Regions from separate parts of the Dactylosporangium sp. CA-152071 genome, predicted to be linked through region 2. Evidence: riboswitches for the same ligand, from Rfam matches in the RefSeq annotation. Region 2 holds a riboswitch; the other holds the start of a gene.
The links. Region 2 has a riboswitch for S-adenosylmethionine ahead of ACQEVZ_RS23030 (aminotransferase class V-fold PLP-dependent enzyme). Riboswitches for the same ligand answer to the same signal wherever they lie in the genome.

Region 1: it holds a riboswitch for S-adenosylmethionine, as region 2 does, so the genes downstream of both, thrC (threonine synthase) here and ACQEVZ_RS23030 (aminotransferase class V-fold PLP-dependent enzyme) in region 2, are expected to answer to the same signal.

The regions. Positions count from the first base shown of each region.
Region 1 is NZ_JBNJMZ010000001.1:5,322,454-5,330,695, forward strand. Features, by position in the region: gene ACQEVZ_RS23780 (GNAT family N-acetyltransferase) at 1-472, opposite strand, end outside; gene thrC (threonine synthase) at 855-2,123, opposite strand; SAM riboswitch class I at 2,134-2,272, opposite strand; gene ACQEVZ_RS23790 (glucosyl-3-phosphoglycerate synthase) at 2,381-3,307, shown strand; gene ACQEVZ_RS23795 (hypothetical protein) at 3,347-3,823, opposite strand; gene ACQEVZ_RS23800 (ABC transporter permease) at 3,860-4,765, opposite strand; gene ACQEVZ_RS23805 (alpha/beta fold hydrolase) at 4,762-7,518, opposite strand; gene ACQEVZ_RS23810 (AAA family ATPase) at 7,603-8,242, shown strand, end outside.
Region 2 is NZ_JBNJMZ010000001.1:5,137,518-5,145,759, forward strand. Features, by position in the region: gene ACQEVZ_RS23015 (AI-2E family transporter) at 1-102, opposite strand, end outside; gene ACQEVZ_RS23020 (GroES family chaperonin) at 249-578, shown strand; gene ACQEVZ_RS23025 (PrsW family intramembrane metalloprotease) at 569-2,020, opposite strand; SAM riboswitch class IV at 2,347-2,464, shown strand; gene ACQEVZ_RS23030 (aminotransferase class V-fold PLP-dependent enzyme) at 2,477-3,670, shown strand; gene ligD (non-homologous end-joining DNA ligase) at 3,760-4,626, opposite strand; gene ligD (non-homologous end-joining DNA ligase) at 4,619-5,572, opposite strand; gene ACQEVZ_RS23045 (Ku protein) at 5,671-6,621, shown strand; gene ACQEVZ_RS23050 (hypothetical protein) at 6,618-7,085, opposite strand; gene ACQEVZ_RS23055 (fatty acid--CoA ligase) at 7,082-8,242, opposite strand, start outside.

The sequences.
Region 1 (8,242 bases), 180 kb from region 2:
CGAGCCGGCGGCGCACGTCCAGGAGCTTGTTGTCCAGGCCGAGCGCCGCGGCGAACGGCGCCGAGGAGCCGGTCGGCGCGCCACCGGCGTCGGTAATCACGCTGAACCCCATCACCGAGGTGCGGCCACGGGCCAGGCCGAAGCCGACCGCGTGCCGGAACAGCGCCCGCCCGACGCCCCGCCGCCGGTGCTCCTTCAGGACCAGCACGTCGAGGAACGATTTGTTCAGATTGTCGAATATCGGGAGATCCGCCTGTACGAGCCCGACCGCGAGACCGTCGCGATACGCCAGGAACGTGTGCCGGTCCGTGCCCGGCATCGGCAGGCGGACCCGGACCTCGTGCTCGGCGCGGCAGCTCGGTGGGAAGTCCGGCAGGTCGGCGAGGATCGCCTCGTTACCGATGGTGAAGGCCGCGTCGACCGCCGCCGGGTCATCGGCGTCCAGCTCGACGATGCTGAGGTCCTGGCTCATGCCCGCCAGCGTGGCGCAGAGACGCATCGACGGACAACAGATATACGGGGACCGGTGGAAATGGTCGAGAGGACGCTCGCCAACACCTCCGGTGTTGTGGTCGCGGGCCTGGACCAGGGTCCGGGCCTCGCGGCGACACGTCCTCCCGCACCGAGCATCCTGGCGCGCGGTCCTGAGGTCGTCAAGTCCCTCGCCGGGTGGCTTCGAGACGCACGGCTTGAGCGCGATCACACTGCGTCGCGACCGGCTCCGTCGATCGGCTGAGTCGCCCCTCGTCCAAGGAGTGAAAGCGCTCTCTCAGCCGCACCCGAACCGACACCGTCCGTCACGGCGTCGGCGGGTTGCGCGAAAAAATCAGCCCTCAGCCGAAATGGCCCGGGCCTCAGCTCACCAGCCCGGCCTCGCGGACGGACTTCAGCGAAGGCTTGACCCGGTGCGTCGGGCCGACCGTGCCGGCGACCGCATCGAGGGTCTTCAGCCCGTCGCCGGTGTTGAAGACGACCGTCTCCTTCGACGGGTCGAGCCTGCCGGTCTCGACCAGCTTCTTCAGCACCGCGGTGGTGACCCCGCCGGCGGTCTCGGCGAACACGCCGGTCGTGCGGGCGAGCAGCTCGATGCCGGCGCGGATCTCGTCGTCGTCGACGTACTCCATCCAGCCGCCGGTGCGCCGCACCGACTCCAGCGCGTAGACGCCGGCCGCCGGGTCGCCGATGTTGAGCGACTTGGCGATGCCCGTCGGCTTCACCGGGACGATCTCGTCGGTGCCCTTGTGCAGCGCCACCGCGATCGGGTTGCAGCCCGCGGACTGCGCGCCGAACACCGTCCACTCCGTGTCGGGCACGAGCCCGATCTCCACCAGCTCGCTGAACGCCTTGTCGATCTTCGTCAGCAGCTCGCCGCTGGCCATCGGGATCACGACCTGCGCCGGGATCCGCCAGCCGAGCTGCTCCGCGACCTCATACCCGAGCGTCTTGGACCCCTCGGCGTAGAACGGCCGCACGTTGACGTTGACGAACGCCGTGTCCTCGAACTCGTCGGTCTCGGTCAGCTCCGAGCACAGCCGGTTGACGTCGTCGTAGGACCCCTCGATCGCCACGACGTCACCGCCGTACACGGCGCTCATGACGACCTTGCCGGGCTCCAGGTCCGACGGGATGAACACCGTCGACGGCACCCCGGCCCGCGCCGCGTGCGCGGCGACCGAGTTGGCCAGGTTGCCGGTGGAGGCGCACGAGTAGCGGGTGAACCCCAGCGCCTTCGCCGCCGTCAGCGCCACCGAGACGACCCGGTCCTTGAACGAGTGGGTCGGGTTGGCCGAGTCGTCCTTCACCCACAGCGCGCCGGTGATGCCGAGCTCCTTGGCCAGCAGATCCGCCTTGACCAGCGGGGTCAGCCCCGGGTCGAGGGTCACGCGGCTGGCGGGGTCGGTGCCGACCGGCAGCAGCGGCGCATAGCGCCAGATGTTCTGGGGGCCGGCTTCGATCTGCTCGCGGGTGACCCGGCCGAGCGCCTCGGCGTCGTAGCCCACCTCGAGCGGGCCGAAACACTCGTAGCAGGCGTGCTGCGCGGCGAGCGGGAACTGGGCGCCGCAGCCACGGCAGACCAGGTGGCGGGCGGGAGAGTCGGTGAAGACGCCGAGCGTCGAGGTCATGGAGGCCTTCCTCTCATCTTTCCCAGGTGCATGGCCTTGCGCACCGGGACGGATTTGGCACCTACCGCGACCGGACTCAGCGTCGAGACGTGTCGCAGGGGTTGCCGGGGCTTCATCGGGCCGTATCCCTCTGCCCCTCTGGATGAGGTATTCAGTTGTGACGTGCTGTTCGCGTGGTTCGTATTCGAGTGTAAGGGCCGACACGGGTGCCGCTGTATGAGTCATCTCACGAGATGGACCTGACTACGGTTTCACTCATGCATCCCGACGCGGCGGACTGGTTCGCCAAGCGCACCTCGGCATGGCGCGACTGGCCCCTCGCCGACCTCTACGACCGCAAGGGCGACACCCGGATCAGCGTCGTGCTGCCGGCGCTGGACGAGGAGCCGACCGTCGCCGAGATCGTCACCGGCGCGCGCACCCTCATGCCCCTGGTCGACGAGGTCATCGTGGTCGACTCGGGCTCCGTCGACCGGACCGCCGAGGTCGCCCGCCAGGCCGGCGCCACCGTCCACCACCGCGACGACATCCTCCCCGGGACCGGCTCCCGCCCCGGGAAGGGCGAGGTGCTCTGGAAGGCCCTGGCCGTCGCCACCGGCGACATCCTGGTGTACGTCGACGCCGACCTCACCGACTTCCGGCCGCACTTCGTCACCGGCCTCCTCGGCCCGCTGCTGGACGACCCGGCCACCCAGATGGTGAAGGCCTTCTACGACCGCCCCCTCCTGGACGTCTCGGCCGGCGGCGGCGGGCGCGTCACGGAGCTCGCCGCCCGCCCGCTGCTCAACGCCTACTTCCCCGCCCTGGCCGGCGTCGTGCAACCCCTCGCCGGCGAGTACGCGGCCCGCCGCTCCCTGCTGGAGTCCCTGCCCTTCGCCGCGGGCTACGGCGTCGAGACCGGCCTGCTCATCGACACCTACCGCACCGCCGGCCTGGACGCGGTCGCGCAGGTCGACCTCGGCCAGCGCACCCACGGTCACCAGGACACCGCGGCCCTGGGCCGCATGGCCGCCACGATCCTGCACACCATCCACGCCCGGGTCACCCCCGGCGCCCCGGTCTGGCCGACCCTCACCCAGTTCGTCAGGCGCACCGGCACGGTCACCCCGGCCGACCACCCGGTCGCCCACCCGGACCGCCCCCCGATGACCACGATCCCGGGCTACCAGAGGCCGCCCGCCTAGCCGTTTCCCGTCGCTGGTACGCCGTGCGCAGGCCCCCGGTCAGAGGGGGTCGGTGGCGGGGGTGAAGCCCCAGAGCGTCGAGGTGGTGATGGCGGCGCCGGCCAGGGCGGCCAGGACGGCGAGCCACTCGGCGGCCAGGAGCCAGACCGGGGTGTCGATGACGGCGGCCGGCGGGTCGCCCGTCAGGGTGGCGACCACGACGACCACCGCGACCAGCGACAGCAGGACCAGGGTCAGCACCACGGTCAGGCGCAGGGCCCAGTGGCCGAAGGTGCGGCCGGTGGCGAAGAGCAGGGCGCAGACGGCGACCAGCGACGCCGCCGACGCCGAGGCCAGAGCGCCGATGAGGGTGAAGATCTGGGCGGTGAAGGCCTCGGCGGGGCCGCTCATCGCGTTGGAGGAGGCGACGTATGAGGTCCAGGCCGCCAGGTTGGCCTGGTCGTAGTAGAGGGTGCCGGAGAGCGCGGCGAGGCCGAGGACGAGGAGCCAGGCACCGCGGAGCGCCGAGGTTCGCATGGACCGGCACCCTACCGGTCAGTACGCGAGACGCATTCAGCTCACCACGTCTTTTCGCAGAAAGCGCCACCACGCGAGGGAGAAGAAGACGGTGGCGTAGGCGAGGGAGGCGATGCAGCCCTTCACGATGTCGTCGGTCTGCAGCGGGGTGGAGAGCAGGCCGAGCCAGGCGTCGTTGTAGTGGGTGGGCAGGAAGTTGCGGAGGTTTCCGAGGGCGGTGATCTGGTCCAGGATGCTGGACAGGATCTGCAGCAGCACCGCGCCGCCGACGGCGCCGAGCGGGGCGTCGGTGGAGACGGAGAGCAGGAACGCGAGCGAGGCGACGACCAGGAGCGACACGCACAGGTAGCCGACGATCTCCAGCAGGCGGACGACGCTCGTGCCGGCGGCGATCTCCCCGCCGATGGGGGCGTTGAGCGGGGCCCAGCCGTAGCGCAGGGTGCCGGCCAGCATCGCGGTGCCGACCAGGACCAGGACCGCGAGGAGGCAGTAGAGCAGCGCCGCGGTCACCTTGACGCCGAGCAGCCGGGCCCGCGGGACGGGCATCGCCAGCAGGTACCGCAGGCTCCCCCACGACGCCTCGCTCGCCACCGTGTCGCCGCAGAAGAGGGCCACGACGACGACCAGCAGGAAGCCGGACGAGACGAGCAGGGTGAAGAGGGTGAAGTTGGCCCCACCGCCGGTCGCGAGGTCGGCGAGGCGGGAGAACTCGCCGTTGTTGCCGCCCTCGTCGTCGCCGCCGCTGTCGAGCTGGAAGGCGATCAGGATGATCAGCGGCAGCAGGACCATGAAGCCGAGCGCCATCTGCGTGCGGCGGCGGGCCGCCTGGCGGCGGATCTCCGTCCAGAGGGAGAGGGTCGCGCCGGGACGGTAGCCGGGGGCGCCACCGACGACGCCGCGCTCGGAGGAAGAAGAAGAGGAAGAAACAGCAGAAGTACTCATGACCGCTCTCCACTGGCCTTGGTGTCGCCGCCGACGAGCGACAGGAACGCGTCTTCGAGCCGCCGCCGCGGCGTCACCCGGTCGACGCCGACGCCGGCCCGGACCAGCGCGGCGACGACCTCCGAGCGCGGCACGCCGTCGATGTCGACGACCAGGCCGCCGTTGCTGCCGGCCGGGATGACCGTGCGGACGCCGTCGAGCTCGTCGAGGACCTTCGTGGCGGCGTCCACGTCGGACACGTCGATCTGGACGGTCGGCGAGTCGCCGACGATGTCGTCGACCTTGCCGGTGGCCACGACCTCGCCCCGGTGCATGACGACGACGTCGGTGCAGGTCTGCTCGACCTCGGCGAGGAGGTGGCTGGAGACCAGGACGGCGCGGCCGCCGGTCGCGTACCGGCGCAGGACCTTGCGCATCTCGGCGATCTGCGGCGGGTCGAGCCCGTCGGTGGGTTCGTCGAGGACGAGCAGCTCGGGGAGGCCGAGCATGGCCTGTGCGATGGCGAGGCGCTGGCGCATCCCGTGGCTGTAGGTCTTGACCCGCCGGTTGACGGCGGTGCCGAGACCGGCGATGTCGAACGCCTCGTCGAAGTGGGCGTCGTCGAGCGGCCGGCCGGTCGCTGCCCAGTACAGGTGGAGATTCTGCAGACCGGTGAGGTGCGGCAGGAAGCCGGGCCCCTCCACCAGGGCGCCGACCCGGGACAGCACTGGCGCGCCCGGCAGGAGCTGGTGGCCGAAGACGAGAATCTCGCCCTGGCTCGGCCGGGTCAGCCCCATCAGGACCCGCAGCGACGTGGTCTTGCCGGCGCCGTTGGGGCCGAGGAGGCCGACCACCTGCCCGCGCTGGACGGTGAAGTCGACCTTCGCGACGGCGACGAAGTCACCGTAGGTCTTGCGCAGCCCCCGCACGACGAGCGGCGTGTCCACGTGCTCGGGGTCGACGCGGCGCTCGATCCGCCGGGCGCGGGCGCGGGCGACCAGGATCGCGACGGCGAGGCCGACCACGATGAGGGCGACGAGCGCGGCGAGGACGTAGCGCCAGATGACGTCGGGGTTGGCGATCGGCGTGCCGGCCACGTCGGGCAGGGTCAGCGCGCCTTCGACGGCGACCTGGTAGACGAGCGGGTCCGGCGGCGACCAGTACGCGCTGTCGGCAGCGGCGACGGTGACCCGGACCCGGCTGCCGGCCTCGAACCGGTGCACGACCGCGGGCAGCGTCACGGCGATCGGCTGCGCGTCGGCGATGTCCTTCGGCAGTCCGGTGAGGCGCACCGGCGCGATGAGCCCGTCCGGGATCGACGGGGCGCCCTTGGCGGGCACGTCGTAGAGCTTGACGAAGAGCACGGCCTCGCCGGTCGGCGACGCCGCCCGGATGCGGACCGTGGGCGCGCCCGCCACGTCGAGGGTGTCGGGCAGCGGCGCGGAGGTGTAGTCGGCGTGCTGGCCGGGGATCTCGGCGGACACGCCGCTGCCGAGCAGGCTCGCGATGTTGGCGATCGGCAGCGAGGAGATCCCGGACGGGGTGCCGTTGGGCGGGTTGGCGATGCTCGTCGGCACGCCGATCAGGGCGACGCTCTCGGTGGAGGTGCCGCCGGTGCCGGGGTAGGTCGACGTCGACGACGCGGTCGTGACGAGCCCGCGGCCCCGGGCGTTGAGGCCCGACACGCGCGAGTAGGTGAAGCTGGTCGGCGGCGCCTCGCCGTTGCCCTTGATGTAGTGGTCGAGCCACTGCGCGGTCAGGTATCGCAGCCGGTCGACCTCGGACTGCGGCCCGGTGCCGCCGTCGTGCCCGCCGGTGAACCACGCGACCCGCACCGGGGTGCCGGTGGCGGCGATGCCGCGGGCGTTGGCGTCGCTCTCGCTGAGCGGGAACAGGGTGTCGACCTGCCCCTGTACGAGCAGCGTGGGCGCCTTGATCTGGTCGAGCACGGACGCCGGGCTGGACCGGCGCAGCAGCGCGATCGCGTCCTTGTCGGCCTCCCCGGTGGTGGCGATGTCGAGGTACGCCTCGCAGACGTCCTTCGCGAACCGTCCGCACTGGGCGTCGCCGGTCGAGGTCCGCTGCGGAGCGGCCTGGCTCGTCAGCGCCGAGCTGTCGGTCAGCGCGTTGCCGGAGCCGAAGAACAGTCCGGCCCACTGCTTCTTGAACACGCCGCCGGACGGGTCCTTGCCGGTGGCCTCGGGCAGGAAGGCCCGCGACAGGTCGTTCCAGGTGATCATGGGAACGATCGCGTCGACCCGCTTGTCGTGCGCGGCGAGCAGGAGGGCGAGGGCTCCACCGTACGAGCCGCCGACCGCCGCCACCCGCGGGTCTCCGGACCCGTCGGTCTGGATGTCGGGCCGGGCGGCGAGCCAGTCCAGCAGCCGCTGGGCGTCCTTGACCTCCCAGTCGGGGCTGTCGAGGTGGATCTCGCCGGTGGAGTCGCCGAAGCCCTGGGCGGTCCAGGTGAGCACGGCGTAGCCGAGGTCGGCGAAGTCCTCGGCGTCGGACTTCACGCTCCGCTTGGTGCCGCCGAACCCGTGCGCGAGCAGGATGGCGGGCTTCTTGCCGCTCTTCTTCGGCAGGTACAGCGTCGTGTCGAGGGTCACCTCGGTCGCGTCGTCGGGGCCGGTGCGCACGGTGATGCGCTGCTCCTGGGTGCTGAACGTGGCGGGCGAGGGGACGACCGCCCAGCCGACCAGGCCGACCAGCAGCAGGGCGGCCACCGAGCCGGCGATGACCCTGCGCCGGTTGAGACGCGGTAAGAGACGCATCGGCCAAACGTACGCAACACATGTTGCGCGATGTCGAATTCCTCAGCAGGTTCACAGCAAGCGGGCGAGTTATACGCTCGGTGCGTGGCCGCGACCTTGACGCTCACCGCCAGCCTGCGCCCCGCGGCCCTGGACGCCCGCCGCGGCGTGGTCCGGCTCCACCCTGAGGTCCTGGCCGCGCTGGGCCTGCGCGCGGGCGACCCGATCGCCCTCACCGGCCGCCGCGAGTCCGCCGGGATCGCCGCAGTCGCCGAGGCCAGCGCCAGCCGCGCCCTGCTCTACGCCGACGACCTCCTGCTGGGCAACCTGGGCCTGCGCGACGGCGGCCAGGTGACGGTCGCGGCGGCGCCGCTGCGGGCCGCGGCGTCGGTGACCCTGTCCGGCCCGCCGGAGATCGTCGGGGTCGTGTCGCCGGAGATGCTGCGGCTCGCGCTGCTGGGCAAGGTCGTCACCGTCGGCGACAACGTCTCCCTGCTGCCGCAGGACGTGTCGCTGACCTCGCTGGACCCCGGCGTGTTCGAGGCGGCGCGGCGCAGCCTGAAGAACACCGTCGGCTACGGCTGGACCAGCGCCCTGCTCACCGTCGTCGCCGCCGGCCCCGGCGCGGGCGCGCTGGTCACCATGGACACCGCCGTCGGCTGGCACCACGGCCACGCCACCCACGCGCCCGGCGGCCTCGTTCCTGTCGCGCCGCCGGCCGCCGCACCGGAAGCGGTCGCGCTCG
Region 2 (8,242 bases):
AGCCACTTCCGCGGCGATCGCCTCGCGTTCGAGGCGGGCGTTTTCGAGACGCTGCTCGTACGCCCGCCGGAGATTGGCGCGCACCTGATCGAACCGGCCCACGAAACCCCCTGTGAATGCCTGCGAACCGACCGGACGCTTCACCGTAGTCCGGGTCCCGCGGCGATCGCACGTACCCAGGCGGTAGCGTCGCAACCGTGACAGCCCAGCCAGCCGCCGGTTACCCGCCGGCCACCACCCCGCCCGTCGTGTCCGATGTGGAAGGGGGCCTGCCGATCCGGTTGCTGCACGACCGGGTCCTCGTCCGGCTCGAAGGGGCCGAGGGCGAGCGCCGGCACGCGTCCGGCATCGTGATCCCGGCCACGGCGTCGGTGGGGCGGCGCCTGTCGTGGGCCACGGCCGTCGGGGTGGGGCCCAACGTACGGTCGATCGTGGCCGGCGACAGGGTGCTGTTCGACCCGGAGGACCGCTCCGAGGTGGAGCTGCAGGGCCGCGACTACGTGCTGCTGCGCGAGCGGGACGTGCACGCCGTCGCGGCGCGGCGGGTCGAGCCGGACTCGACGGGGCTCTATCTGTAGGTGTAGGGGTAGGGGTATCCGGCGTACATCGGCGGCGGGGGCGGAGGCGGCGGCACGACGACCGGGACGGGCACGACCGGGGTGGGCGGAGCGGCGAGCACCCGGACCATCCCGTCCGGGAAGGTGATGTGATACCTGCTGCCGTCCCACACCGCCATGGGTGCCTGCGGATCGCGCCCGACGAAGACCTGCCGGTAGGCGGCGAGCGCCGTCAGCAGCTGGCGTTCCTCGGCGAGCGCCTCCATCCGGCGGGCCGGCGTGTTGTCCAGGCCGCGGCGCATGCCGTCGCGGAGCAGGGCGAGCTTCGTCGCGTCGAACTGGAAGGCTTTCATCGCCTTGGCACCCGGGTCTCCGGCGACCCGCTTGGCCCACCGGCGGGCGGACAGCCGCCTGCCGAGCGTGCCGAGCGACGCCACCTCCGGCGGGGAGAACCAGCCGGCCCGCGCGTACTCGGTGAGCATCCGCTCGGTCAGCCTGCCCTCGGCCGCGCGCTGCCACAGCGCGAAGCCGACCATGCAGAGGAAGATCGGCATCATGACGGAGAAATAGCCGTACAGCAGGATGATCGGCTTCGCGGCGGCGATCACCGACATGAGGTTCCACGAGCCGTGCAGCAGCATCGCGAGCAGCAGGCCGGCGAGGGGTGCGAGCCACTTGACCGCCTTCGTCGAGCTGCGCGACGCGGTGCCGAGCCCGATCGCGGTCATCGACGTGAAGAGCGGGTGCGCGAACCCGGTCATCAGGATGCGCACGATGAAGATGCCGACGAGCGCCGCCGCGCCCTTCACCGCGCCGCCCTGCTCGGCGGTGTCGGCGTAGCCCTTGTACCCGAGGTACAGGATGTTCTCCACCATCGCGAACCCGGTCGCGGACAGCCCGCAGTAGACGATGCCGTCGATCAGGCCGGAGAACGCCCGGGGGCGGCGCCACAGCAGCAGGACCGGCCCGAGGGCCTTCATGCTCTCCTCGATGAACGGCGCGACCACGACCGCCACGATCGCGTCCGACAGGCCGAGCTTGTCGGCGAGCACCCCGCCGGCGGTGTTGACCACGAGCGCCACGCCGGTGGCCACGCACGCGCCCCAGCCGAAGACGAAGACGAGATAGCGGACGGGCTCCGGCTCGTACCGGTCGAGCCACAGGAAACAGGAGACCAGCAGCGGCACCGGGATGACGGCCGCGCCGACGCCGATGACGAGGGCGGTCCATCCGCCGCTGAAGCCGAAGAACGCCAGCAGCGCGACGCCGCACGCCGCGATGCCGCCCATGACGCCGATGAGCGTCCAGAGGCGGCGGCGGTCGGAGCGCTTGGCGGGCGGCGCGGCGGCCAGGGCGAGGGCCGCGGTCGGGTAGCGCTGCTCGCCGGTGTCGGGGGCGGCGTCCTCCGTCACGTTGGGCACGACGTCGCCGCCGGCCGCGTCCCACCCCTGCGGCGCGGCCAAGCCGGCGGCCGGGCCGGCCGCACCACCAAAAGTGCCGCCTGTAGCTCCGCCGGAAGCACCGCCGGAAGCACCGGCCGATGCGTCGGGCCCCTTGTCCAGGGCGACCGGACCGCCGCTGGACGGGACCGGACCGCCGCTCGACGGGGCAGGTACGGGGATCGGAGCTGCCCAGGGTGACCGTTCCTCGGGCGCGGCAGAGGCCGCCGCTGGTCGTACATCACCCGACGACGGCAACAAGGTGGCGTCACGGTTACCCGGATCCTGGGGCGTCCCAGTCGGCGGGAGATCGGTCATGGGCCAACCATATCCGCGCTACGGTGAGACCAGGTCATGAGTGCCAGCGCTGAAGCCCCGGCTTGCTGGCCGGCAACCCTCGCGTTCGCGGCGGGGTGCCCCGGGTGATGACACGGTCCGGCACGCGGTGTGTCCGGGCAAGCGCGAGCGGAGGACTCTGCCATGTCCACGATCCTGTCCCCCGGTGACGTGAAGCTGCGCGACGGCCGCAGCGTCGACTTCGCCAACCTCGACATCGCCGCGACCGCCCCGTGCCTGCGGGCGGTAGCCGACGCGGTCGCCGAGCTCCTGCCGTTCTACGGCAGCGTCCACCGCGGCGCCGGCGCGCTCTCGGAGCGGTGCACGCGGGAGTACGAGCAGGCCAGAGAGACCGTCGCGGACTTCGTCGGCTGCCGCGACGGCGACACGGTCGTCTTCACCCGCAACACCACCGACGCCCTGAACCTGCTGGCCAGGGCGGTGCCCGAGGGCACGACGGTGCTCACGTTCGACGGGGAGCACCACGCCAACCTGCTGCCGTGGCAGCAGAGCCTCCACCTGGACGCGCCGCGCTCGCCGCAGGAGGCGGTGGAGTCGCTGGAGTGGGCGCTGCGCCGGCAGCCGTGCGGCCTGGTCAGCGTCACGGCGGCGAGCAACGTGACCGGCGAGGTGTGGCCGGTGGCGGCGCTCGCCGAGGTGGCGCACCGCTACGGGGCCCGGCTGGCGGTCGACGCGGCGCAGCTCGCCCCGCACGCCCCGGTCGACCTGACCGCGCTGGGCGCCGACTACGTGGCGTTCTCCGGGCACAAGCTCTACGCGCCGTTCGGGGCCGGGGTGCTGGCCGGGCGGGCGGACTGGCTGGACGCCGCCGAGCCGTACCTGGCCGGGGGCGGCGCGAGCGCCAGCGTCGGCGACGACCTCGACGTCCGGTGGGCGACCGGGCCGGCGCGGCACGAGGCCGGCACGCCCAACCTGCTCGGCGCCGTCGCGATCGCGGCCGCGTGCCGGGCGCTCGCCGCCGCCGACCACTCCGTGGAGCGGGCCCTGGTGGCACGGCTGCGGGCGGGCCTGGCGCGGCTGCCGCACGTGGAGGAGCTGCGGCTGTTCGAGGCGGACGCGGAGCGGGTCGGCATCGTGTCGTTCGCGGTGCTGGGCGAGGACCCCGGCGCGCTGGCCACGACGCTCGGCCGGGACCACGGGATCGGGGTGCGGACGGGGCTGTTCTGCGCGCATCCGCTGACCCGGCGGCTGCTGTCGGAGGCGACGGCCAGGATCGCCCCGTCGGCGCCGGTGCCGCCCCAGGCGGTGCGGGCCAGCTTCGGCCTCGGCACCACGGAAGCCCACATCGACCGCCTCCTGGAAGCCCTGCGCCGCTGAGCCACCAGGCCCGCCGCCACGATCCCGCGGCACCGGCGGCGCCGGCACGATCCGGTGCGGTGTCGGCGGCGCGCCGGCACCGCACCGGGTCACGGCCCGGCGGTGGCGCGGTCCAGCACGACGGAAGGGGTGAGGTCGGCGATGGTCAGCGTGCCCTCGGCGACCTCGTCCCAGGTCAGCGGGGCCGACACCGTCGGCAGGGCACCCGCGCGCAACGAGAACGGCGCGACCGTCGTCTTGAAGGCGTTGTTCTGACTCCAGTCGATGAAGACCTTCCCCGGGCGGAGCTGCTTCGCCATCCGGGCCACGATCAGGTCGGGCCGGAGGCGGGCGAGCTCCTCGGCGACATCCTTGACGTACGCGCTGATCTCGTCGGCGGTCTCCTCGCCGGACAGCTCGGCGGTCAGCTGCATGCCCTTGCGGCCGGAGGTCTTGGCGGCCGGCTCCAGGCCGTCGGCGGCGAGCCGGTCCCGGACCAGCAGGGCCACCTCGTAACAGTCGGCGAGCGTGGCCGGCGGGCCGGGGTCGAGGTCGATGACGAGCAGGTCGGGGTTGAGCGGCGAGCCGTCGGCGGCGACGCGCCACTGCGGGGTGTGCAGCTCGAGCGCGGCGAGGTTCGCCAGCCAGACCAGCGTGGCCAGCTCCTCGACGACGATGAAGTCGATGGTCTCGCGGCCACGGCTGGAGCCGGGCACCGGCAGCCGGACGGTGCGGACCCAGTCGGGCGTGCCGGCCGGCGCGTTCTTCTCGAAGAAGCTGATGCCGTCGACCCCGTTGGGGTAGCGGATGCGGGTCAGGGGCCGGCCGGCGAGGTGCGGCAGGAGGACCGGCGCGATGCGGGTGTAGTAGTCGATGATCTCGCCCTTGGTGTAGCCGACCTGCGGGTACAGGACCTTGTCGAGGTTGGTCAGGTCGAGGTGCCGCCCCTCGACCTCGACCCGGACCTTGTCAGGCATCGACGCCGCCCAAGGAGGAAGCGACGTCCGCGGGGGTGAGGTCCGGCCGAAGGCGCAGGAAGCGCGGGAAGCGGAGCCGCCCGTCGCGCGTCCGGTGGCTGAACTTCACCTCCACCACCAGCGTCGGCGTGACCCAGGTCGCGCCGCGGGCGTCCTCGCGGGGCACGGTGCCGGCGAAGGGCGGCTGCGGCACCGACAGGTCACGCAGCGCGTCCAGCAGGGCGCGCTCGGCCGCGTTGGAGATCCCCCCGCCGACCCGGCCGCTGAAGGCGAGCAGCCCACCGGCCGCCGGCACCCCGACGAGCAGGGCGCCGAGGGCGCGCTTGCCGGGCCGCCAGCCGCCGACGACGAACTCGCAGCTCTCCTCCAGCTTGACCTTCACCCAGTCCGGCGAGCGGAGGCCGGGGTGGTAGTGCGAGCCGGTCCGCTTCGCCACCACGCCTTCGAGGGCGTTGTCGCGGCTGGCGGCGACGGTCGCCGGGCCGTCGTCGAAGCACGGCGGGATCACCGCCCGCGCCCCCAGCGCGAGCCCTTCGAGGATGCGGCGGCGGCTGGTGTACGGCGATGCGAGCACATCCTTGCCCGCGGCCCTCAGCACGTCGAACGCCAGGTAGGACACGGGCAACGCGACCGCCAGCCGCGCGGCCCGGGCCGGCTCGCGGACGTGCATCCGCTCGGCCAGCAGCTGGAAGGACGGCCGGCCGGCCTCGTCCATGGTGACGACCTCGCCGTCGAGGACGGTGTCGTCGAGGCCCTCGCCGATCGCCGCGAGCTCCGGATAGGCGGCGGTCACCTCGACCCCGCTGCGCGCGTAGAGACGGGTGACGCCGGCGGTGACGACGGCGATCGCCCGGATGCCGTCCCACTTGAACTCATACGACCAGCCCGGCCCGGTCGGAAGCGGGCCGGTCGAGGCGAGCATCGGTGCGGGCGGCCCGGTCCCCATCACCCCACGATAGTTCGCCGCCGACTTCCTCGCGTGGAGGTCGATTCGATGCGAAGCTGGTGTTCCGAGGTCAACACGCTGCGGAAAGGGATCCCTTAATGCGCGCGATCTGGAAAGGCGCGGTCTCCTTCGGGCTCGTGTCGATCGCCGTCCGGCTGTATTCGGCGACAGAAGAGAAGGACATCCGCTTCAACCAGGTGCACCGCGACGACGGCGGCCGGATCAAGTACAAGCGGGTGTGCTCGATCGACGGCGAGGAGGTCGCATATGACGACATCGCCAAGGGGTACGACCTCGGCGGCGGCGAGATGGTGATCCTCACCGACGAGGACTTCGCCGACCTGCCCCTGACCACGAGCAGGGCGATCGAGGTGCTGGAGTTCGTGCCGGCCGAGCAGGTCGACCCGATCCTCTACAACAAGGCGTACTACCTGGAGCCGGACAAGACGGCCGCGAAGCCCTACGCGCTGCTGCGCGACGCGCTCACCAACACGGAGCGGGTCGCGATCGTCAAGGTCGCGCTGCGGCAGCGGGAGCAGCTGGCGACGCTGCGGGTCCGCGAGGACGTGCTGGTCCTCAACACGATGCTGTGGCCCGACGAGATCAGGGCGGCGAAGTTCGACATCCTCGACGAGGACGTGTCGGCGCGCCCGGCGGAGCTGGCGATGGCCGGTTCCCTGATCGAGTCGATGGCCGCGGACTTCGACCCGTCGACGTACACGGACAACTACCGCGAGGCGCTGCAGGAGGTCATCGACGCGAAGGTGGCCGGCCGGGAGGTCGTCCAGCCGGAGGAGACCGAGGAGGCGCCGGCCGCGGCGGTCGACCTGATGGCGGCGCTGCGGGCGTCCGTGGAGCGGGCGAAGGCGGCGCGCGGCGAGCCGGCCCAGGCGCCCGCGAAGAAGGCCGTGAAGACCGCCGCCGCGAAGGACGACGACGTGGCCGAGGCGACCCCGATCAAGCGGACCCCGGCGAAGAAGGCGCCCGCGGCGAAGAAGGCGACGCCCGCGAAGAAGGTCACCCCAGCGAAGGCGAGGAAGTCCGCCTAGCTGGTGGTGCGGGTGAAGTAGACCGTCGAGGAGGCCTTGTCGAGCAGCAGGTCGGTGCCGTCGACCCGCAGCCATGCGGCGCCGGCGGGCGCGAAGGGGCGGAGGTCCTCCGGCACGTCCGGAGCCTCCGCCGCCGTGGTCGCCGGCAGTGCCTGGGCCCGCTCCGCGGTCAGCACCGCGAACCCGTCCATCGTGTAGTCCATCGGCCCGATCTCCGGGCAGGACCGCGCCCTGGCCTCGTGCTCCTGCCAGTGGACCTGCTGGATGGGCGCGAGCTGCGGCCACTGCTGCTCGATGCGGGTCGTCGAGGTGATGATCCCGGTCTTCGTGGGCTTGTCGAGCTCGTCGCAGCCGGCGAGTCCCGGCACCAGGTCACTCAGTGCCAGGACCACGCCACAGGCCGCGATCACGCAGGCGAGGACGGCGCCGGAGACGACGAGCGCGATCTTCGCCGTACGGTTCACCCGTTGATCTGTACCACCTCGAGGCCACCATCCGCATAGTCGGCGCGGACGCGCTTCTTGTCGAACTTGCCGACGCTCGTCTTCGGCACCGCCTCGATGAACGACCAGCGCTCCGGCAGCTGCCACCGCGCCACCTTGTCGGCGAGGAAGTCGCGCAGCGTCCCGGCGTCGGCGCTCGCACCCTCTCTGAGCACGATCGTGGCCAGGGGCCGCTCGCCCCACTTGTCGTCCGGCACGCCGACGACGCACGCCTCGAGCACGGCGGGGTGCGCCATGAGCGCGTTCTCCAGGTCGACGGAGCTGATCCACTCGCCGCCGGACTTGATCACGTCCTTGGCGCGGTCGGTGAGGGTCAGGTAGCCGTTGGGAGAGAGGGTGCCGACGTCGCCGGTACGCAGCCAGCCGTCCTCGAACTTGTCGGGGTCGGGGCCGCCCTCGCCGATGTACTGCGCGGTGATCCACGGCCCGCGGACCTGCAGCTCCCCGACGGCCGTGCCGTCGTTGGCCATGACCTCGCCGGTGGGCCCGACGATGCGGCCCTCGACCCCCGCCGGGAGCCTGCCCTGGGTGTACCGGTAGGCCCACGCCTCGGCGCCGTCGACGCCGGAGGGCTCCCGGGCGACGGAGCCCAGCGGCGACATCTCCGTCATGCCCCAGGCGTGGATGACCTCGATGCCGTGCCGCTCGGAGTACGCGTGCATCAGCGCCGGCGGGCAGGCCGAGCCGCCGATGACGACCTCCTTGAGCGACGAGGTGTCGGTCGGGTTGGCGTCCAGGTACGCGAGCAGGTCGGTGAAGATCGTCGGCACGGCGCCGGCGAACGTCGGCTTCTCCGTGGCGATCATCTGCGCGAGCGGGGCCGCCTGCAGGAAACGGTCGGGCATGATCAGCGAGGCGCCGCTCATCATCGCCGCGTACGGCAGACCCCACGCCATCGCGTGGAACATCGGCACGATGCACAGGTCGCGCACCTTCGGCCCGAGCCCGAAGCTCTCCGCCATGCAGACCTCCATCGAGTGGAGGTAGATGGAGCGGTGCGAATAGGCGACGCCCTTCGGGTTGCCCGTGGTGCCGCTGGTGTAGCAGAGCGCGGCGGCGTCGTTCTCGTCGACGGCGGGCCAGTCGTACGTGTCGGGCTTGCTGTCCAGCAGCGCGTC